DNA from 2 places in the Paenibacillus sp. FSL F4-0087 genome. Region 1 is predicted to be linked to the other one. Evidence: riboswitches for the same ligand, from Rfam matches in the RefSeq annotation. Region 1 holds a riboswitch; the other holds the start of a gene.
What was found. A riboswitch is a leader RNA that binds a small molecule or an ion and turns the genes downstream of it on or off. The one in region 1 is predicted to bind ZMP and ZTP.

Region 1 (11,795 bases):
ACGGGACCTGCGAGTAAGGCGGGATCGTCAAGTTTGGAAAACAATAAAAAGGGAACAACCCATTGTTGAGGGTTGTTCCCTTATACGTTACAAGGAAATTCGAGTTTACAAAAAAATAAGTAAAAGAATTCCGACTACGAAGCAATAGTATGAAAAGTAAATCAAGTTCCCTCTTGCCATAATTCCCATGAACCATCTCATTGAAAAGTAGGTTACGATAAGGGTCGTAATGAACGCTAAAATGTAAGGTACAGCCAACTGCGCTCGGTGCGGATCGGTTACAATGTCAGATGCGCCTAAAATTACCCCGCCGATGCTAATTGGAATGTAGAGCATAAAGGAAAATTTCAACGCCGTTTCTTGTTTCATCCCGACAGCAATAGATGCAATGACTGTTGCACCAGAGCGGCTTATTCCCGGAATAAGAGCCACCGCTTGAGCCAGACCCACCAGTGCTGCGTCTTTCGCAGACAAATCGCCATCTCTTTTGCGCCCGCGAAGGTTTCGAATGAGCCATAGGGCAACCCCTGTAATCAGTAAACTAATCGCAACCGTATAGACAGAAGTGAATATTTCTTCAATTTTATCCTTGAACAGCACAGCCCCGATCGCAGCAGGCAGGGTACCAATGATTATGTATAGACAAAACATAAAATCTGCTTTGTACTCCGCATTGCGAGAGACTAGGAATCGCCAGCCTCCTACAATAAGTTTTTTGATATCTTCCCGAAAGATAAACATAATGGCAATCAGTGAGGCTGTGTTCGTCAAAATTTCAAAGGATAATCCGTTCTGCTCCATGCCAAGCAATCGTTGAACGATAATCAAATGTCCGCTTGAAGAAACCGGAATAGGCTCTGTAGCCCCTTGTACGATACCTAATAACACATATTTCAACCATAAAATAAAGTCTTCCATTGTATCCTCCTACTCATTATTTTCGATTAGCTTTGACATATTTCAGTTGGGCCACAATAATGACACTAATAATCACCAAAAGGAACCACGAACTGATCTTGCTAAAACTGACCAGCTGCCAGGAATCATGCTGGTCAGGGTATTTCCAGCCGTTAAAAAATGTAGCTATATTTTCAGCGGTCCAGATGAAAAAACCTACGATGATAAAAGCAAGTGTTAACGGCATTCGATAGGTAGTTAATCGTACCCGATAGATAATCCATGTTTTTCGAAAAACAATAAATACCAGAGCGGTCAACCACCAACGGAAATCGGGAATAAAATGATGTGTGAAAAAGTTGATATAGATGGCTCCACCTAACAGAAACGAAGATGCAAACCCAGGCCAGCCTGTCATGTCCATACGCAATCTGCGCCATATTTGACACATAAAGCTTGCAACACTTGCATACATAAATCCGCTATAAAGGGGGACACCAAAGAGCTTGGTATAACCAGGCTCGGGGTATGACCAGGATCCCATCCATACCTTATACATCTCCAGTACCAATCCAATCACGTGAAATATACATATGACTTTGATTTCATCACGTGTTTCCAATCCGCTCCGGTACATAAGGTATTGTACTGCTAATAAAACAAGCAGAATGGCATCATAGCGATAGAGAAAGGGTATCTGAATTACGCTAGAAAGGGCCAACGTTCCAAAGATCGCCACAGGAAAAATGCAACTCATCGCCTGATGATAACCAAAATGCAGGAGCTGTACTAAAGGTTTCAAGTTATGTTTATCTCCTTCCTATGCCTTGTTCATAATAATATAGATATGGTCCGTTTGTAAAAAGAGAAAAAAAGATCTATATATTTTCTTATTTTCAATTCGTGCTTAATCAAAGACAAATAAGGCCCCTCGTCAACTGGAGGGACCTTGTTTTTTTGGACAATTCAATTATGCATTTTCAGACAGCTTGTAGGCAGATTTAATCGTATGTTCGATGAGCGTCGCAATTGTTACAGGACCAACACCGCCTGGTACAGGTGTAATTGCTGAAGAAGGAACAAAGCAAGCTTCGTAATCCACATCTCCGACGTTGCCTTTGTTATAACCTGCATCAATAACGACAGCACCTGGTTTAATCCAATCTCCTTTAACAAAGAGCGGTTTGCCGACGGCTGCAATTATGATATCGCCAAGCTTCACGATTTCCTCCAGATTCACGGTTTTGGAGTGGCAGGTCGTCACCGTTGCATTCCGGTTTAGCAGCATGGCTGAGACAGGTTTGCCCAGAATTGGACTTCTTCCGATGACAACCGCATGTTTGCCCTCGATCTGAATATTGTAGAAATCCAGAATACGCATAATAGCCTGTGGTGTACAGGAAGGGAATTCTGCATCTCCAAAAGCATTAAGTGCAAAACCGAGGGTCGTTACACCGTCAACGTCCTTCTCGATGCTAATGGCATCAAAAGCTGCTCTTTCATTGATGTGATTCGGGACAGGGTGCTGAAGCAAAATACCGTGTACGGAAGGGTCATCATTTAGCTTGTTAATTTCTTGAATTAATTCATCTGTGGTGGTATCCGCAGAAAGAACGACCTTAATAGAATGCACGCCTAATCGAGCACAAGCATTTCCTTTCATTCGCACATAGGTCGCTGAAGAAGGATCATCTCCGACGAGAATTGTTGCGAGACAAGGCTGAATGCCTTTTTCCTCCAGAATGGCAACCTTCGAGGCCATGTCTTCCTTCATAAAATCCGCTACCGTTTGTCCATTCAAGATCAGTTTGTCAGTACTCATTTTCACATCGCCCTTTCAACATAAAAAAGAGGCAAGGAAATAAATATTCCTTACCTCTGCCCAGGCGTACGGCTTATTACAAAACCATATGCTCCCTCACGGTTCACCGTGTTCGCCAGTTACATATGATCGTTTGAATTGTTTAGATTGATAGTACTTGAAAAAGCAAAATTGTTCAATAGTTAATGGATTTCACTTTGATTTGTATGGGGTATTAGTTTCCCTGGTAGCCACAATCTTCGTCATATAGTTGATAACTGTTATCACTCGTGTTATATTGTTAACTAGTAAACTATTTAATATTAAATTCCTGAATTAGTTTAATCATTTAAGGGTTTTTTATTGTTTATAAGTAAATAAGGAGCGATTGAAGAATGGATTCAAACGATCGAACAAAACAGTTACTGTATGACCAATTTATCCGATTTTTACATGTATATGAGAATCACAAGGATACGGAAATTGAACATTTTCTAAGTATCGCTCAGCGGGAAAGCATGGACAAAATCCCTCAGCATTTGACCGCGGTTCATATGATAGATTGCATTGGCAAACATGAGCCTATTAACAACACGGGTATTGCTGAGGCGATGAATTTGTCCAAAGCGAGTATTACCAAGATCGGCAACAAACTGTTGGAGGAAGGATTCGTCAAACGTACGAAAATGAATGACAACAAAAAGGAGAGCTATTTCCGTTTGTCACCGCAAGGCAAAAAGATCTTTGAACTGCATGAACGTTTACATGTACTTGAGGCTGAACGGTTCTATCGTTCTTTGGACAAATATTCGGAACCGGAGCTGAAAATAATACATCAATTTCTTCAAGACAGCAGCATGTATATGGAATCCAGATAAACTGAAGGAGAGTGAAACACTTGAGTCTGGCAGAATTGATCAGGGAACGCAGAAGTATTCGTAAATGTAATTCTACACCGGTGGAACAGGAGTTGGTTGTTGAATTGCTGCACAAGGCAACACGGCTTCAACCATCTGTTGAATTTGGCTCATGGCGTGTTGTTTATGCCGGAACTCCCGAAGCACGCAAACGGTTGGTAGACTGCATGCTGGAACAGATGTCGCAGAGCAAGTTCGGCAAGTTGATTCCGGGAAAACTGCTGGATGTGTTTAAAAAGAGGTTTACCGATATTCCTGCTCATGTCATTGTTATGTCGACTGTAGGACCGGATCGTCTGACCAATGACCGCAATTATGCGGCTGCCTGCGGGATGATGCAGAGCTTCCAACTGCTGGGATGGGAACAAGGGTTAGGAATGCTGTGGGATACAGAATCCATGATTCAGAATGAAGGCTTTTTCAAAGGAATTGGACTGCGTGAGGATGAAAGATTTGTTGGCATTCTTCATATGGGATATTACGACAAAGCGCCAAGAAGCCGGAAAAGAACACCAGCTGAGCAAAAGTGGACTGTATTTCAGGGTCAAACTACGTAGAAGGGGAGGATGTAAAAATGGAATTGGCCAATCTGCAAGGAGGCATACACAGTCCAAAAGATTTTTTGGATCGACCGGTATCACAGGAGCTAATCCTTGAATTGCTCAATCACGCCGTGTGGGCGCCAAATGATGGACTTCGTGAGCCGTGGCGATTTATTTTTGCCGATAACCGTAATGGGAAACTCATGCAGGGATTGCAGGAGCACGCTCCAGCCTATCTTCTGGTCTTGATGAAGGAAGAGGCGGATCATCATAAGCGGGAAGAGGACTTTGCAGCTGTCTGCTGTCTGATCCAAAATTTTCGTTTGCTTGCCCATGAACAGGGGTTGGGTGTGCGCAGCACGTTGCATGACTGGATGTACGACCGGAGCCGTGCTGAAAAGTTTGGCGTGTTAGGCAACGAGCGGATTGCTGCGGTTCTGGAATTGGGATATGGCGCTGTACAGCTGGAAGGGAAAGATGAGATATCAGAACCTCAGCTTCAGTTCGAACTGCTGTAGCGGGAAAGATATAGGGAAGAGAATTCAAATGAAAGAGGAACGACAAAACCTTAGCAGGGATTGTCGTTCTTTTTTTATGCGGTATGTATACGATTTGATGATTAAAAATCAGCTAAAGAGGATACACACGACTAATCCAGAGATTCACCTATTTTAAAAAATGACATTTCTATAATGTGTTAATTTCCTTGTTATAAGAACTGAATCGTGTTCTATTCTGTAAAGTAGATAAATCACCATCTAAATTCTTCAGGTTCGGAAGGAAAGCTGCCGCAGCCGAACAAAGCAAGGGGAGCAGACCCAAAGACAAGAATAAGAAAGGCAGACCATAGAGTTCTGCAACCGCTGCACCTGCAAATGCACCTACAGGCTGTAGTCCGCCACCAATGAGGAACCGTATTGAGTTGACTCGGCCTTGCAGAGGTCCAGGGACAAGAGTGCCATGCAAAGATGAACTGAGAGAACCAAAGAAAGGTCCTGCTGCACCAGCGGCACATAACGCAACGAGCGCAAACGGGTAACTCGGGAATAGGCCCAGTAAGGCGTTAAAAAGCCCGATGGCGGCTAGGCTGCACAGCATGATTGTCCGTCGTTTTTTGATTTCACCCATCCACGAAATGATCAAAAGTCCTACTAATGTGCCACATGCTGAAGCAGTGGTGAGTGTACCCATAGCAGCGGCATCCCGATCTAACACTTCACGAACAAAAGGAATCATCATCGTCCAGATCGCTACAGAAGACATGTTGCTGATCGAAACAATGCCCATAATCGAAAGCATAGCCGGGAAACTGCGATAAAAGGAGAATCCTTCATGGATATCTCTGAGATAAGCCTTAATTGAAAAGGACGCCTTAGCTGCTACTGGCTTCTGCATTGTGGGCAGATAGAGCAACGTGGCAATCGCGGCGGTGTAACAAACGGCGTTGATGCCCAGCGTTGGCAATGCCCCAGCTACGGCAGTAAGAGCTCCGGCTAAGGCTGGGCCCAACAATGCAGCTGCATTACGGCAGCCGTCGATTACCGCGAATGCACGCACCAGTTTGCGTTCATCTGATACTCCGGGGACAATTGCCATTGCGGTGGGCATGAATAGGGCAGAACATGCCCCGCTTAGTCCTGCGGCCAGAAAAAGGTGCCATAATTGCAAGTGGCCAGCGAGTCCCAGACTCAGCGGTAATAAGAGAGCAAGCAATCTAACAGAAGCAAGCACTGCCATGAACCGCCCTCGGTGTAACCGATCGGATAACGGCGAGCCGAGCAACCGAATGACCACTTCTGGAATGCTAAAGCTTAGTGCCATCGCACCCATAGCCATCTTAGATGCAGTTATTTCATAGACAAGCCATTCCATAGCCAGAAGACCAAATACGTCACCAAATGAACTCAGAGTGACAGTAGCAAGTAAACCATAATAACTGCGTTTAAGCATGAGTGTTCCTCCGTGTGCGTAGGTTAAAGGGCATTATCATTATTCTTCAATATAAGCTGAAATCTGTTCCGAAAGCTTGTTGAGTGCTTCTAAACGCAAGCTGTAAGAGGTAGTTTTCTGGTTATAATGCACGATAACAAGCCCCGCTGCTCTCAATGAAATAAGGTGGTAGTGTACCGTGCTCTTAGAAAGTTTAACCTCGCTAACGATCTCAGTGAATGTTAACTGCTTTCCGGCTAATAAACGGAGGATGTATAATCTGGTTTCGTCGGACAATGCTCGTGTTAGACGCAACAACCGATGTTCAGGCCGGCCCGTTGCTGGTGGGAGAATATCGGCAGAGTAACTGGTGAAAATCAGTTCATCAAAGATGGCTGAGGTAACAAAGGGACGAGCATGATATTGAGGGATTAGAATCACTTGTTTGAGCAGTGGGGTGGGATAAAGACGCATACCCTCCGTTGCCTCCTCATAGACCTCTAGGTCATTGGTTCCGTTTAGCATGGACCGTCTGGTTTCAGCTTCTAAGGCAAGACCATCGATAATCGCCGAATCAATTTGGCTGAAATAGTGGGTATCCCATTCACGCAGCGCTTCGGATGTCCGGCTGCGCAGTTCCGGGAGATTGGAGGGAACGGACAACTTCACATTAGCAGCGATGTCATATAGTTGGCCCGTGGTTAGGTCTTCAAGCCAATCCAAAAAACCACTCACTGAGCGTTCACCAGGACAACTCCAAATATAAGGTGCAAGGCTAAAATCATCTACAAGTTTCATCGTCTCCCGCATTTGTTGCAGTTTGGCAGGTGCGAACCGATCTTGTACTTCTCTGACCCATAGTTTTCCAGCATCCAGAGCATTATGATTCTGTTTGCTCATGAAAACCGTCAGGCTGCTTACACATTCATAAATGGGCGCGAAATCAACTTCCACTTTGTAGTTCATAGCTCGAATTTCCCCCTCGTCTTTCGCGTTCTATAATTATAGAACAACTAATTTGTTTTATTGTATACGAACAATTATGGGTTTGCAACAAAAATGTCCAATGATTTACTTAATCTCTTCAACGAAAAAAGACGTTCCACGGGTGGAGAGCACCTGGAGAAGCGTCTTTATGATTTATAATGACAGCAAGATGAGCAGACTGATTTTAAAATAACTGAATAATACTCACCGAAAGTGTATATTGAAACTTTAATCTTGGTTGAGTGCTGCTATCTGATCTTTGACATTTACATCACTCAATCCTCCGTGGTAACAAACAACGGATGTAATGTCGAGATCTATATACTTTCTTAACGAGAGTTTTGCTGCGTTCATATCCGGTGTAGTCGGGGCGTGAATTCCACCAAGCATACCGTCTACACTGTACATGGAGTCCCCGGCAATGAGGGTTTTACTTTCCTTCAAATAAAGACTGATATGACCGGGTGTATGTCCAGGCGTGTGAATAACGTGAATCCCGCCGCAAAACGGCAGTTCCTGACTATCTATTAAAGTATGATTTACTGTGCCCTTTGGTGGATTATCCAGGTGACCATCTTTTATTAGAGGCAGTTCCCCTTGGATGTACGGCTTATCCAATTCGTGTGCATATACTTTAATAGTGTTGCCACGCGTCTGTAAAATCTCCGGAAGATTCCCTATATGATCGACATCCTGATGGGTCAAAATCACCGCATTTAATTTGTATAGAGAGACACCAGCCTTCTCCATTGCCACACGTAAATCCTCAAATTGACCTGGAAAACCAGTGTCTATTAGAATATTCATTTCTTGGTCCTTTAAAAGAATGGGGTGTATCACATTCCCATGATAGTCTAGATGGAGCATTTCGACTCCCTTTGAAATTTCCATAATATTAGTCCTCCGTAGAAAGAAATAGTATCTCTTTGTAAACGAATCAACTTCGTATAAAGATACGGGGGTAGAATTGAAAAAAAAGATTAGGGTTTTCTTGTGAACCAAATCAAGTATAGGATGATCTAATGAATAGAAGGAATGAAGGAAAGGGGGATCATTGGTGGATTTATCAGAAAAAGCCGAACTTGCAAGACAAGGAGATAAGGAAGCTTTTGTATTTTTAATACGTGCTGTTCAACAAAGCCTATTTGTTATAGGAAGATCAATCGTTAAAACGGATGAAGATTGTGCAGATGCGATACAGGAGACCATTGCTAAAGCTTTTTCTAATGTACATACACTGAAAGAGCCAACTTATTTTAAAACTTGGATCATTCGGATTTTAATCAATGAGTGTAATCGGATTATTAAGAAAAAAAAGCGAGTATCCCTTGTCCCTTATGATATGAGAAAGACATCTTATAAGGGGGATTTTGAACAAATTGAGCTGTTTGAGGTAATTGACGAATTGGATGAACAGCTTCAAACCATCGTGACACTTTTTTATATCGAGGACTTATCGGTCAAGGAAATATCTAGAGTGCTTGAAGTTTCTGAAGGAACAGTAAAGTCAAGGTTATTCAGGGCCAGACGACAATTATCAGAGCTCGTTCTAGGGGAAGGAGAGGGCAAATATGAATTTTCATGATCCGGTTGACCGTGAGATCAAGCAATTATTAAATGCTAAAAGAAAAGACCTGATCATTCCTGATGCAGTTCAACTAGCTATGGAGAACGCACTTTCCTCCATTTCTGAGCAGAAGGTAAAAAAGAAATATCCCCATAAAAAATGGAGATGGGCAGCAGCAGTTATAGCCCTCTTTTTCATCCTAGGAGCGGTTTCGATTTATTCGGTGCCAACATTTGGTGAAATGATCCGGTCTTTATTTGCCAAGGATAACCCAGATATTGGACTTTTGCGGGCACAAGAATTGGGACTAGTGCATAATCCTCATATCAAAGTAAAGGACAAAGGTTATACGCTGGTAATTGATGAAGCTGTTGCAGACCCTACCCGAGTGACGATGGCTCTTCAACTCTTTGATAAAAAAGGTAAGCACGATCGCTATAAGTTACTCCTTGGAGATCTGAACAACATTACAATCAAAGATGCTAACGGTAAAGACTTGGACACCATGTACGATATGGGGTACACAAATGATTTTTATTATATGGTTGCTTTCTTCAATGAGCCCTTGCAAACAGACAAGATTACAATAGAAGGGAATATTGGGACGCTTGGCAACAGAAACGAGCCTTCCATTGAAGGAGATTGGAACTTTAGCTTTGATATAGATATGAGAGAGGCTAACCAGCAAACGAAGATAGAAGAATTATCAGGTAGCTACACAACGCCACACGGAATGACAGTCACTTTAAAGAGGTTAACGAGAATGGTGCAAGGAGTCCGTTTTGAACTGGAGACTGAACTCAATGATGCTGCAATGGCAAGGTCACCCGGTGATTTATGGGAAAAGCAGATGTTGAGCTTTCACTTTGAAACCATAGAGAATGAAGAAATTCATTCGGTAAATTCGAGAAAGAATGGTGACATGGTTAGTCTGATGTCTACTGATTATGCAGTCATTGGAGACGGAAAGATACGTTGGAGTTATATTTTCAAGTACTTGCCAGAGAACGAACCATATCGTTTTATTTTGGATGGTTACTCGGTAGCGGAAACAGACGGTAGCAGAATTTCCTTTAGGCCATCGGACCTGATAGAACCCAAAGCTTTTCAAATATTAACAGACCGCATAGAGTTGGTTGGGACGTCGCTTGAGGACTCACAAAACCCTGATGCCACATTTGAAACCGCCGTATCGTTCTACGGGGAAATGGATAACGAAATAAACAATGAAGAATGGAAAGCATACGATTCAGCAGGCAAGCAGTATGACGTTAGTAAGTGGGGGATTTCAACCTTAAAAAATACGCTTTCTAATAATTGGAGAGAGGGATTTATTAGTATGGGAAATCGCGATACGCAGCAGCCTTATGAATATCGGATTATGGGGTTAGACCACATTCCGGAGGAACTTATCCTGGTAAGACGTGTAGTGGATAAAAGGTACAAAGACCCGGACTGGTCCGTAATGCTAAAATAATTTATTAATGTGTAGTCTATCCATCACTAATATCCTCAGCATCACTTTCACAGCCGCCCTTCTGGGCGGCTTTTTGCATATTTGTTTTCCTGTAGGTAGAAGTCGATTTTTAGAAGGAAAACAGACATAAATCTAAACATATTAGAGATTAATCTTTAGTTTGTCAGGTTTTTATGTAACCGCTATCATTCTATAATTTAGTCAGAAAGGAGGTAAAAGTAAAAAAAGAATTGCATCAAATGGTAATTGAGAACTTCAACCGAGAATCAGACGAAAGCAGTCGATAAGGCAAATACAATCATATTGGGAGGTAGAGTATGTTTAAATTTAGCAAAAAAATGTTGACGGTCATTCTTGCGGCTTCCATGAGTTTTGGCGTGTTTGCAGCAACCTCAAGTGCAGCGACAGATTATTGGCAGAATTGGACCGATGGCGGCGGTACGGTTAATGCTGTGAATGGATCGGGCGGAAATTACAGTGTGACATGGCAAAATACGGGGAACTTTGTTGTTGGTAAAGGCTGGAATGTTGGATCTCCAAACCGGACAATTAACTATAATGCTGGGGTTTGGTCTCCATCCGGCAATGGCTATTTGACACTCTACGGGTGGACAAGAAATGCACTTATTGAATATTACGTTGTAGATAGTTGGGGCACATACCGACCAACCGGAACGTTTAAAGGTACTGTCAACAGTGATGGAGGAACCTATGACATCTATACAACGATGCGATACAATGCACCTTCCATTGACGGTACACAAACCTTTGCCCAGTACTGGAGCGTAAGACAGTCGAAGAGAGCGACCGGGGTTAACTCCGCTATTACGTTCAGTAACCATGTGAACGCATGGGCAAGCAAAGGAATGAATCTGGGTAGCAGTTGGTCTTACCAGGTGTTAGCGACAGAAGGATATCAAAGCAGCGGAAGTTCCAACGTAACGGTGTGGTAAGTAATCCATGGTAAGCAACCACACGGTGACCCGTTTAACGTAAGTAAAACAGATTTTTATACATTAGGGACAGGCTCAATGCCTTTTCCTCAGATCTACCATCAGTCCGGATATGTTGAAGGCCGTTTTCAGTCAGACAAATGGCCTTCGACGTTGCCGGATGAGAATGGCAGTCATCATAGCCACTTATTTTCCCATTAGCTTAAAGGAGATCGTTCAATGAGAAAGCTGTTGATGTTCTTTTTAATAGCAACAATGCTAGTGATCAGTGCTTGTTCACAGGATAAACCCGAACCGAAGGATAACCTTGTATTCGTCCAAGGTGGAACGTTTAAGAACAACAAGACCAATTTTGCCGGTAGAAATGTGACCCTGTCGAACTTTTATATCGGAAAATATGAGGTAACTCAAAAAGAGTGGGAAGATGTCATGGGAAATAATCCCTCCGGATTCAAAGGAGAACAATTACCCGTAGAAATGGTGAGTTGGTATGACGCGGTAGAGTATTGCAATCAAAGAAGCATACAAGAGGGCTTGAAGCCGCATTACAACATCGATAAGGGTACCCAAGACCAGAATAATAAGAATGATAACGATAATATAAAATGGACAGTAACGATTAATGAGGGAACTAACGGTTACCGACTGCCTACAGAAGCGGAATGGGAATATGCCGCAAGCGGAGGTCAGGAGAGCAAGAATTACACATACAGCGGCAGCAACAA
Region 2 (11,795 bases), 2.9 Mb from region 1:
GAGAAGTGCGGCGTGTACGAGCCGCACAACAATGCCCGGCTGCTGCTGGAACATATACTCGGCCGCGAAGGGGCCGAGTACTATATGATGCAGCCGGAGCCCTTTCCCAGCGATCTTCGTAGTCGCTGGGAAGACGCCGTCACGCGCAAGGCTGCGGGTGAGCCGGCGCAGTACATTATCGGCAGCCAGGAATTCTACGGGCTGCCGTTCGAGGTCACGCCGGCCGTGCTGATTCCGCGGCCGGAGACTGAGCTGCTGGTCGAGGCTGTGCTGCGCGAAGCCGACCGCGTGTTTCCCGGCGGCGCTCCGCTCGCCGTCGACATTGGCACGGGCAGCGGCGCCATCGCAGTGACGATGGCTTCGCAGCGCCCGCGCTGGCAGGTAGGCGCCGGAGATATCTCGGCGGCTGCCCTGCAAGTGGCCGCGCGGAACGCGGCCGCGAACGGGGTACAGATCGACTTCCGTAAAGGCGATCTGCTGGCCCCGTTCGCAGGGGCACGGGTGGACATCCTGGTGTCCAACCCGCCTTACATCCCGGCGGCAGATATCGCCGGGTTGCAGCCCGAGGTGCGCGACCATGAGCCGCGCACGGCGCTGGACGGCGGCCCCGATGGGCTGGGGCCGTACCGCATCATGCTGGATCAGCTAGCGCTGCTGCCTGCACTGCCGCAGATCATCGGTTTTGAGCTGGGTCAGGGTCAGGCTGGGGACATCGCAGCTCTGCTTGAATCGGCCGGATATTGGCCGGAAATTATCGTCGTGCCAGACCTTGCAGGCATTGAACGGCATGTACTGGGTGTTCGTACTTCGGAACAGGTGACGAAAATGTAAGGTTCCACGGGTTTTCTTTTTGACGTGAAATCCTCTACAATGAGATATACCGAAGATTGCTGAATGCTTGGAGGAACATAACTACATGCTGCATAAATTCAAAAAAATAGACTATTCGATTGTTTTTATATTGCTCATTCTGATGGTCATCAGTATCTTGTCGATCTACAGTACTACCTTCGGCAGACCGAAATGGGAAGCCTTCCCCAAAAGAGCCGTAATATTTTACATTATAGGTTTTATCGTCTTTTTCGGGATGTCCATGATCAACTACAAAGTGATTATTAAAAATTATCTATACATCTACGCGGTAGGCATGATTTTGCTTATCCTGGTCATGTTTATCGGTCAGGAGTATTACGGTGCTCAAGGATGGTTGTCCATATTTGGCCTGAGCTTGCAGCCTGCCGAGCTGTTCAAACTATGTCTGATTGTCTTCCTGTCAGCGCTTCTGGCGAGGAAGAAAAACAGGCCGTTGTTTTTTGGACGAGATGTCATCCCGATTTCACTCTGTGTGCTTCCCCCGTTGCTGCTCGTCTTGCTTCAAAATGACTTGGGGAATGCACTGAGTTATGTCGTTATCCTGGTAGGGCTTCTCTGGATAGGCAATATCAAATTCACGCATGCCCTGATCGGTTTTGTCATAGCCGTGGCCGCTTTGATCGGTGGGACACAAGCCTATATTCATTACCATGATGAAATTGTAAAATTTCTGAAGGACATTGGTCGCTCTCACTGGGCAGATCGTTTCGACCCTTGGCTTGTACCGGATCAGACGTCAAGGGACGTGCTCTGGCAGACCTACAATGCCAAGTTGGCTATAGGTTCTGGAGGTATTAGTGGTAAAGGATACATGGAAGGTACCACGATTCAGTCGAATCGGGTGCCGCTGGCCTACGCGGACTCGATCTTTGTGCAGATTGGTGAAGAATTTGGTTTTGTTGGAGCATCGGTGTTGCTGCTGCTCTACTTTATCTTGATCCACAGGCTGGTGCTGATTGCACTGGAGTGTAAGGATAGGGCAGGGCCATACCTGATTGTCGGTATTATAGCGATGCTGCTCTACCAGATCTTTGTCAACATTGGTCCGTTCATTGGTCTGATGCCGCTGACAGGGATTACACTGCCGTTTATCAGTTTCGGGGGAACCTCGCTTGTGCTCAACATGCTTAGTATGGGACTTGTGATGAGTATCAAAGTGCATACAGAAGAGAACGAGGATATACTCGGTTCCTCAGAACAGCCAAGCATTACGGAACTGGTATTGAAATTATTTAGACGCAAATCAACACAGCAGGAGCAATAGTTTTGATCCTAGGCCAGACTCTTTGCAAGTGAATACGATATAAGCTAACCCTGGAATCAACAGATTAGAGCAAGATGGATCTGTGGGTTTCAGGGTTTTTCGTTATTTATTTGACGGATTTCCAATTTGTCTTCCAATTCTATACAATGGTAATATTAAAGACTAATGGAAATAATTATTGGGTATTAAACCTCAGGGGGATATGTGGGAACATGCTGAGAATGCTGAAGAAGATGGATGGGGTTATTCTGTTTGTGTTGTTGCTGCTTATGGTCATGAGTGTATTTACGGTGTACAGTGCGATTCAGTCCGATCCGAAATTGGGCAATCATCATATCAAAACCTTGCTGTTTTACGGGATTGGATTCCTAGCCATCATCGGTATTGGATTAGTGAATTATAAACTGTATATCCAATATGCATTTTATATTTACGCAGTGGGGATCATTCTACTGGTTCTTGTCAACTTTATTGGCGGACCTATTAATAATGCGAATGGCTGGATAAAGATTAATGATTATCTTTCTTTTCAACCGGCAGAATTGTTTAAAATGATCTTAATTCTGTTTCTAGCTCATTTATTGGTCAAAAGAAAAAATTCTACGCTTCATTTCTGGAAAGATATCGTGCCCATTGGTTTATGGACGTTCGTTCCCTTTGCACTCGTAATGATTCAGAATGACCTGGGCAACGCCCTCGGATACATCGTGATTCTGGTTGCTGTGTTATGGATAGGGAATATCAAGTGGTCTCATGCATTAATTGCTCTTGCTATTGTGGGAATCACCTTTTTTGGATTCGTCAAAGCATATACGTCGTATCACGATGAGATTTTTACCTTCTTGGAAAAGGCGAACAGGGAGCATTGGGCCGAGCGAATTGATCCCTGGCTTGTACCGGATAAAGCAACGTCGAAAGCTTCCTGGCATACGAAAAATGCGGGTCTCGCCATAGGCTCGGGAGGCATAACAGGCAAAGGTTACATGCAGGGCACATCCGTCCAATCGGGGCGTGTACCGTACACATATTCAGATTCCATTTTTGTGGTCATTGCTGAGGAGTTTGGTTTTGTAGGTGGATCTGTTCTGCTCTTAATGTATTTTATCCTCATTCATCGTATGGTGTTAATCGCATTACAATGTAGAGATAGGGCAGGACCTGTCGTGATTGTAGGGATTATCGGCATGTTGTTATATCAGGTATTTGAAAATATTGGCGCTTTCCTCGGGCTGATGCCGCTTACGGGCATTACGCTACCGTTTATCAGCTATGGGGGCACCTCGTTGCTTATTAATATGGCTTGTATCGGGCTGGTGATGAGCATTAAATTGTATGGTCAGGAAGACGAGGACGAGCTTCTTATGGGAGAACAACGACCTACCTTGCTGGAACGTTTATGGAGTATGGTCAAAAAGGAAAAGACAACAGCGTGAACTTAAACTTTGGTATGATTCAACTTTGCCTTGGACATCCATCTTCCCAAGGGTGTTGGAGTATGTTATGGAGCAGTAAGTGATTTGTGTGCTAGTCCGATCTTTGCCTGCGGCTGTCAGGTGAAGGTCTTTTTTTGTTTTTAAAATAGATGTGAATTTGTAACTTTGGAAGAATGACAAATTTAATTTTTATTGACAAATATTTCAATTCTGTATTATCCTAATTTTAACTAGATTATATCAGTAACTTGCCCGCCTACTTATACACTCTACACGTTAGACAGTAATCAATACTTTGAAAGTGGGTTATGAACCTACTCCTCATCCATACACCCAGTCATGCCAATGATGAATGTAACCGTAATTCGCTGGTGTGTTCTTCCCTAGATTATCAAAATATTTCAGCTATAAAGATCCTTTGATATCCCATTGCCCTTCAGCTTAATGTACTATGATCCTATTTAAGTTAGCCTACTTTTATCTGCGAATCTATTTATTCCATCCATGATTTTCTGCGAACCAGATTTCTTTTTCTCATAAATGAAATCGATTACATTTAATTGTAAACGCTTCCTTTGATTCTGATTTGATTGGAAAAGAGAGGGTGAAAAGGCGATGTGGATCAACAAACATAGTCTTTCAGCGGCATTAACGAGAGAAGTAGTAGGGAGTACAGGGCGTGATCCTCCTGCTAACCAAAATGTAAGGGTGCTGCTGAATTCCTAAAATTAAAACCCCAAAGGAGAGTTATATAATGAACCTAAATCGAGTTGGTACGATCCCTTCATTTGTAAAAGTGTTCATGCTCTTGTTTTTATCTTTTGCACTAACTGTTTCAACATTTGCCATCGGACCAGCGAAACAAGCTGACGCAGCTCCTCTTCCGAAGAAAATTATTGCTTATGTGGCTGGTTGGGCCAACTGGACCGCGAATGATATCAAGGCAGAACAGCTCTCTCATATCAATTATTCCTTCGCTCTCATCTCTAACGGCAAAGCAACAATTACAAATTCAGATCGTACCAAACTGCAAATGATGGTTGGATTGAAATCCAGAAACCCTGATCTGAAGGTGTTATTGTCTGTTGGCGGTTGGGGAGCTAACGGTTTTTCAGACGCTGCGCTAACGGATGCCTCACGCACAACATTCGCCGACAGCATTGTGCAGTTAGTAACCTCCAACAATCTGGATGGTGTCGATCTGGATTGGGAATATCCGACCAACCCTGCTGCTGGTACAACTGCGCGGCCGCAGGATAAACAAAACTTCACACAACTGCTCTCGAAGGTGCGGGAGAAGCTGAATGCTCAAGGACAGATTAATGGCAAACAATATCTGCTGACCATTGCCGCCGGAGCGAGCAGCAGTTATCTGAACGGTGTGGAGATCAATAATATCACGCCTCTGCTCGATTGGATCAATCTGATGACTTACGATTTTCATGGAACCTGGGATGCAACCACTGGGCATCATACGAATCTGTCCGGAAGAGATATTAGTGTAACGTCTGCGGTCAATCTGTTCAGAAATAGCGGTGTTCCCGCGAACAAACTGGTCATTGGCGGAGCCTTTTATGGCCGGGCCTGGACTGGGGTTCAGAATTCGAACAATGGTTTGGACAGGCCCGGTTCAGGTGGTTTTGAACCCGACTACAACACTATTGTCAGCCAGTATTTGAATAAAAACGGATATACACGATACTGGGACAGCAGTGCCCAAGCTCCTTATCTGTTTAATGGAAATACCTTTATCTCCTATGATGACCCGCAATCACTCAGCCTGAAGGTGCAATATGTGAAAAACAGCAATCTGGGTGGCATCATGTTCTGGGAGTACAGCAATGACCGCTCAGGTGCGCTGCTTCAGGCTGTATATTCAGAGGTTACGGGTGGGGGCACAGTGCAGCCTCCGAATCCAAGTGGGTACAACTATCTGGTTGCTCAAGCCAATCAGCAAATCGTCTCTGCTGATAACCAGGGCAATGACCAGCTTGTCGCCAATCGGACGACGGCAGGAGACTGGGAGCTTTTTGAATGGATCACGAACTCCGATGGAACGGTGTCTCTCAAGTCCAAGATCAATAATAAATATGTCACAGCAGATGTTAATCTAGGTGGTGCCCTGATCGCAAAAGCCACAACCATTCAGCAATGGGAGAAGTTCAATCGTGTAGATTTGGGTGATGGAACAATCGCGTTGCAGGCTCTCGCCAATAACCTGTATGTGACCTGTGATCTGAATAATGGCGGTAAACTTGTAGCGAGCCGCAATTCGGTTGGCGGGGCTTGGGAAGCTTTCCGGGTGAATAAATAACCCAGAAGCCGAGAAGCAAGGGTATTCAAACAGCATGCTAAATGGAACATCAAGGCTAGGATAGAGTTTTAGATTAATCAAAGAAGTGCCAGCCGAAAAGTGTTCCATAGGCAGGCGCTTTTTTGACTTTTCGCCAGTTTCATGAGGGAGATAATAGTCCTTTCGTTTTAAGTCTTACCCGCCTATTAAAATTTTAGTAGATTTGTAATCTAGCAGGTTTACTTCCGTCTCTTCCGGGCATACTGATAGACATGAGAGAGTTACAGGGATCATGATCACGGGAGCCGAGGGGGAGAATGGAATGAGCAGAAGAATCGTGAAACAAATTGGACTTATAATTGTATGTCTTATGATGATTATTATGATGTGGGAAGGTCAGAAAACCGATGCAGCTGTGGCGGCCACAGCGATTCCGGAACAATCCATTCGTTTGCGTATTCTCGCAAACTCGGATGCAGCGGGAGATCAATTGGTCAAACGCGAGATTCGTGACGCCGTCGTTGCCCAAATGAATGAGTGGGTAACCGAACTGGAGAATCCGCAAAGTCTGGAAGAAGCGCGTGGGGTCATTCGTCAGCATCTATCTGAAATAGAGGATCGTGTGGGAGAAGAGCTTGCCAATCGTGGCTTAACCTATTCATATCAGGTGGAACTGGGGGTAGTTCCGTTTCCAACCAAATTATATGGTGGTACCGTATATCCTGCTGGAGATTACGAATCAGTGCGGATAACACTGGGAAAAGGTGAAGGACAAAACTGGTGGTGTGTGTTGTTTCCACCATTATGCTTCATAGATGCAGGAACAGGTGATGCACTGGCGAAGCCTTCAACAGCATCAGCAGCTGCTGAGCCTGGGGACGCACAAGCTTCTGTGCAGGCAGCTACACCGGAAGCACGTTTCTTCCTGTGGGATATGGCGATCAAATTATGGGATTGGGTATCGGGATTGTTTGTATAACATGGTGCTAGATATAAACTTTATCAGGGGGACTTCGATTCAGGGAAGTGCCCTTTTGTTTTATTATGGGTTCGAGTCAGAGACTATGTGATGTTAATCGCTGGCAAGATTCAGACCGCATCCTCGGGCAGAGCAGATATGTTATAATTATAGGAATCAGAAAATATAAGCGAAGAAGGCATCGCGGAAGCGGGATGTCTTGCATTAACTACCCTACTGAAGTTTAGGAATGATGGATATATGATGAGAGAAAACGAGCAATTGCATCAGTCTTCCATGAAAGGTATGGAGAACGATGAAAGTACAGAGAAAATGGTTACAAGTATGTGGGATGTCAATGTATTGGTAACCAATGAGAACAAGGATGAGGCGGCAAAAGGGAGTGCGTATAAACAGGCTCTTGCTGACCTACAGGATGCTGCAGCCTGTCTTCGTCAAGGGCAGACCGTGGCATTCCCAACCGAGACGGTATACGGTCTGGGTGCAGACGCTCGCAGTACAGCTGCGGTGGAAGCTGTATTTGCAGCCAAGGGGCGGCCTTCAGACAATCCGCTGATTGTTCATATTGCACAGCGTGACCAGTTGGATTCACTGGTCACGGAAGTGAATGGCACAGCGGAGGCTCTGATGGCAGCCTTCTGGCCGGGGCCGCTTACGCTTGTGCTGCCGGTTAGGCCAGGGGCGGTATCCCCGCGGGTTACCGCTGGTTTGGACACGGTGGCCGTGCGGATGCCGGATCATCCGGTGGCCTTGCAGTTGATCGCGGCGGCGGAATGCCCGGTTGCCGCGCCGAGCGCTAACCGCTCCGGGCGGCCAAGCCCGACCCTCGCTGCACATGTGAGCGAGGATCTGGCAGGCCGCATCGGCGGCATCGTGGACGGCGGCCCCACCGGGGTGGGCGTCGAGTCCACGGTGGTGCAGGTCGGTGACGACGGTACCGTCACCATCCTGCGCCCTGGCGGCATTACGGCGGAACAGCTGTCCGCCGTTGCCGCCCGTGTCGCCACGGACCCGGCGCTGCTCGCCGAGGGGCCCGGTGGCGATGATAGCCCGGCGCCGCGCTCGCCGGGCATGAAGTACACGCACTACGCGCCCACAGGTGCGCTGTGCGTGGTGGAGGGGCCGCCCGCAGCGGTGGCGGCCTGGATCAGCGCCGCCCTCGCAGAGGCGGCGCAACGCGGGGAGCGCACCGCGGTGCTGGCGTTCGCCGAGCACGCGGAGCAGTACCGCGCCGATGCCGTGTTCTCGCTGGGCGAAGCCAGCGAGCTGGAGGAAGCAGCGCGTCGGCTGTACGCCGCGCTGCGCAGCTGCGATGAGCAGGGGGCCACATATATTGTGGCTGAAGCCTGCTCGCGCGAAGGGCTGGGAGCAGCCGTCATGAACCGGCTGCTCAAGGCGGCAGGTCACCGACTCATTCAGGTCGGTAACCGATAGCTCCCTTTTTCCATAATATCGCTATGAATACTTCCCCTTGGCACCCGCCCTCTAGCCACGACTAGCCATTCATTTTTTGAATGCCAGCCATGCAAAAAGCCTTATCAGGTCATGTTTGTGTTCTTGTCCGCATATGGTGTACAAGAACCTTTACGTGACTTGGGGGTATGGGGATGTGGGATGTGTCTGCCCATGTTGGGCAGTTGGTAACCATTTTGATTATGGCCGTCGCTCTCGGACTCGACGCGTTCTCACTCGGTATCGGGATTGGCATGAAGGGTATTCGTCTGAGAGACGTATTGCGAATCAGTACCGTAACGGCCCTGTTTCACATCATCATGCCACTCATTGGTATGTATACGGGCAAATACGTCAGTTCCCTGCTTGGTGACATTACGACGTATGCAGCTGGCGGTCTGCTGGTCCTGCTCGGTGCCCATATGATCTTGAACGCTTTCCGGGAGGGAGACACCAAACTGGTGGATCATCGATCTTTGCTCGGTGTGATACTGTTCTCACTGAGTGTCAGTGTAGATTCGTTTTCCGTTGGAGTCTCGCTCGGCATGTTCAGCAGTGACTTGGTGTTAACAGTACTGGCTTTTGGTGTCTGTGGTGGAGCGATGTCCGTTATGGGTCTGCTGTTGGGACGGCGTGTGAGCCAAAACATGGGCGATTACGGGGAAGCGGTTGGCGGAGCGATCTTGCTCGCTTTTGGACTTTTGTTTATATTTTAAAAAACGACGTTAACCATGATTACAGCCTAGTGCAGTCTTCAATATATAGTTAAGAGGTTCATTTGTTCAGATTTGGTTTCAAACATGATTCGACAACATTTGCAAAATGGGGAGGCTAACCACAATGAAACATATTTTGTTTGTATGTACAGGGAATACATGTCGCAGCCCCATGGCGGAGGGACTTTTACGTAAACTGGCGTCTGAGCGGGGCATTCAGGTGGACGTTCGTTCCGCAGGTGTAGCCGCCACAACGGGCATGCCGATTTCCCGTCATGCGGAGGCCGTATTAAGGGATCACAACGTGGAGGGACCACCTCATTCGACGCTACTTAGCTCCAACCTGGTCGGTTGGGCCGATCTGATCCTCACATTGACACGCAGTCATAAACAGCATGTTATGCAGGTTTTTCCCGACTCTGTACACAAGACCTATACCTTGAAAGAGTATGTGGAAAATGATGAACAAGTCCTGAATGATCTTCAGGAATTGGACAGCCTGTTTGCGACATTGGAGATGAAACGTGCGCTGGGTCAGGAGATTTTGGCATCTGAACGTGAGCGGGCAATCGAGATCAGACAGCGTATTCCGAGTTTTGATATTTCGGACCCGTTTGGCGGCAGTCGCGACGATTACAACATCGCTGCGGCAGAGATTCGGACCGCGCTCGACAGACTTTTGGACAAGCTGGGTTAATTGGATTCGTTTAATCATTCCAGCTACCGGTGGATTACCATATAAAAAAACGTACACGGGATGTAAATTACCCGTTGATTTTAAACGCAGGTTGTTTTATGATGGATGGGAAAACAGGGATCCGGTGTAACTGGCGACGAAGTGGGCATAACCACGATGGAGCACCGGAACAAACGGCCGGTCGCCTGGGCAAAAGAGCAATTCTGCGTTACCCGCAGACTGCTCTTTTTTTCGTCTTTCATCTGATTATTCGCTATAATAGTACCTGAAATGCCATGCAAGAATACCAAGGGCACCAAGAGGAAGCCGGGCATGATTTTATCGGGAGGCGATAGGATGACTATTGAATTAGATTCGGAACAACCCGGATTGCATGAACAGACCGCATCCATTCTGCGTGAACTGGCGCTTGCCGGACAGCTTGGAACTGGACAGATCGTTGTGATCGGTACAAGTACAAGTGAAGTCGCAGGCAAACGGATTGGTACAGGCGGTGCGGTTGAAGTAGCGCAGCAGCTTCTTGCGGGTATACGCGAGGTGCAGCAGGAGTTCGGTTTTGATGTTGTATTCCAATGCTGTGAGCACCTGAACCGTGCACTGGTTATGGAGCGTTCACTGCTTACACGTCTTGGATTGACTGAAGTGGGTGCAGTACCTGTGCCCAAAGCAGGTGGTTCCATGGCATCCGCAGCGTATCGCTCGCTGACCGATCCATGCCTGGCTGAACATGTGCAGGCCCATGCGGGACTGGATATTGGGGAGACGATGATTGGCATGCATTTGCGGCATGTGGCAGTACCCTTCCGCACAGCACTCCGCTACATCGGTGATGCCCGTGTAACTACAGCATTGACTCGTCCAAAGTTGATTGGCGGCGAGCGTGCAGTGTATCGTATGGAAGAGCAACCAGATTCGACATTTTGTGACTAACGTATAAACCGAAACGATTGGTTACACTCCTGACTTCGATTGCATCACCATCTTACGATCGCTGTTATCCCCAGATTTTTTGAATCTCTTATATAAGGGGAAATCCGGTGATAAAGGCGAACGCTCTGCTTCTCCAGATTGGTGTTGCACTCTCCGTTTTCGTGTAAACATGATTTCGCTTTATAACTTCACTTATAACTGGAGGAATTTAATCATGGAACAATTGCGCAAGAATGACCCGGCAGTACTGGAAGCGATGAATCTTGAACTAAAACGTCAACAAAACAACATTGAGCTGATCGCGTCCGAGAACATCGTAAGCGAAGCGGTTATCGAGGCAATGGGATCTGTACTTACCAACAAGTACGCTGAAGGATATCCGGGCAAACGTTACTATGGTGGTTGTGAGCATGTGGATATCGTAGAAGATATCGCGCGTGATCGTGCCAAAGAATTGTTTGGAGCAGAACATGTGAATGTTCAACCTCACTCCGGTGCACAAGCGAACATGGCAGTATACCTTGCGGCTCTGAAACCAGGTGATACCGTTCTGGGTATGAACCTTGCGCATGGCGGACACCTCACACATGGTAGCCCGGTTAACGCTTCCGGATTGCTGTACAATTTCGTGGCATACGGTGTACAAGAAGATACATTCCTGATTGATTATGATGAAGTGCGCAAAGCTGCATTTAAACATCGCCCTCGTATGATCGTTGCAGGTGCAAGTGCATATCCGCGTACCATTGATTTTGAAAAGCTTGCTTCCATCGCTAATGATGTAGGTGCTTTGTTCATGGTGGATATGGCTCACATCGCAGGACTGGTTGCTGCAGGCTTGCATCCAAGCCCGGTTCCACATGCGCATTTCGTAACGACAACTACACACAAAACGCTGCGTGGACCTCGTGGTGGTATGATTCTGTGCCGCAAAGCTTGGGCAGCAGCGATTGATAAAGCGGTATTCCCGGGTTCCCAAGGTGGACCTCTGATGCACGTGATTGCTTCCAAAGCGGTAGCATTTGGTGAAGCATTGCAACCTTCGTTCAAAACGTATGCACAAAACGTGGTAAAAAATGCACAAGTATTGGCTGAAACACTGATTGCTGAAGGATTGAACATCGTATCCGGCGGTACAGACAACCACCTGATGCTGAT

Region 2: another riboswitch for ZMP and ZTP. It lies ahead of MHB84_RS15810 (TIGR01440 family protein); the one in region 1 lies ahead of MHB84_RS28955 (bifunctional 5,10-methylenetetrahydrofolate dehydrogenase/5,10-methenyltetrahydrofolate cyclohydrolase).

Annotation. Positions count from the first base shown of each region.
Region 1 is NZ_JBBODJ010000001.1:6,367,319-6,379,113, reverse strand. Features, by position in the region: gene MHB84_RS28965 (undecaprenyl-diphosphate phosphatase) at 106-918, opposite strand; gene MHB84_RS28960 (DUF817 domain-containing protein) at 935-1,699, opposite strand; gene MHB84_RS28955 (bifunctional 5,10-methylenetetrahydrofolate dehydrogenase/5,10-methenyltetrahydrofolate cyclohydrolase) at 1,868-2,719, opposite strand; ZMP/ZTP riboswitch at 2,771-2,852, opposite strand; gene MHB84_RS28950 (MarR family transcriptional regulator) at 3,094-3,576, shown strand; gene MHB84_RS28945 (nitroreductase family protein) at 3,597-4,172, shown strand; gene MHB84_RS28940 (nitroreductase family protein) at 4,190-4,675, shown strand; gene MHB84_RS28935 (MFS transporter) at 4,845-6,107, opposite strand; gene MHB84_RS28930 (ArsR/SmtB family transcription factor) at 6,147-7,052, opposite strand; gene MHB84_RS28925 (MBL fold metallo-hydrolase) at 7,302-7,964, opposite strand; gene MHB84_RS28920 (sigma-70 family RNA polymerase sigma factor) at 8,131-8,658, shown strand; gene MHB84_RS28915 (DUF4179 domain-containing protein) at 8,645-10,117, shown strand; gene MHB84_RS28910 (glycoside hydrolase family 11 protein) at 10,435-11,070, shown strand; gene MHB84_RS28905 (formylglycine-generating enzyme family protein) at 11,290-11,795, shown strand, end outside.
Region 2 is NZ_JBBODJ010000001.1:3,421,787-3,433,581, forward strand. Features, by position in the region: gene prmC (peptide chain release factor N(5)-glutamine methyltransferase) at 1-831, shown strand, start outside; gene MHB84_RS15775 (FtsW/RodA/SpoVE family cell cycle protein) at 917-2,137, shown strand; gene MHB84_RS15780 (FtsW/RodA/SpoVE family cell cycle protein) at 2,350-3,570, shown strand; gene MHB84_RS15785 (glycosyl hydrolase family 18 protein) at 4,325-5,884, shown strand; gene spoIIR (stage II sporulation protein R) at 6,186-6,842, shown strand; gene MHB84_RS15795 (L-threonylcarbamoyladenylate synthase) at 7,167-8,276, shown strand; gene MHB84_RS15800 (manganese efflux pump MntP) at 8,450-9,010, shown strand; gene MHB84_RS15805 (low molecular weight protein arginine phosphatase) at 9,135-9,707, shown strand; ZMP/ZTP riboswitch at 9,824-9,905, shown strand; gene MHB84_RS15810 (TIGR01440 family protein) at 10,044-10,637, shown strand; gene glyA (serine hydroxymethyltransferase) at 10,852-11,795, shown strand, end outside.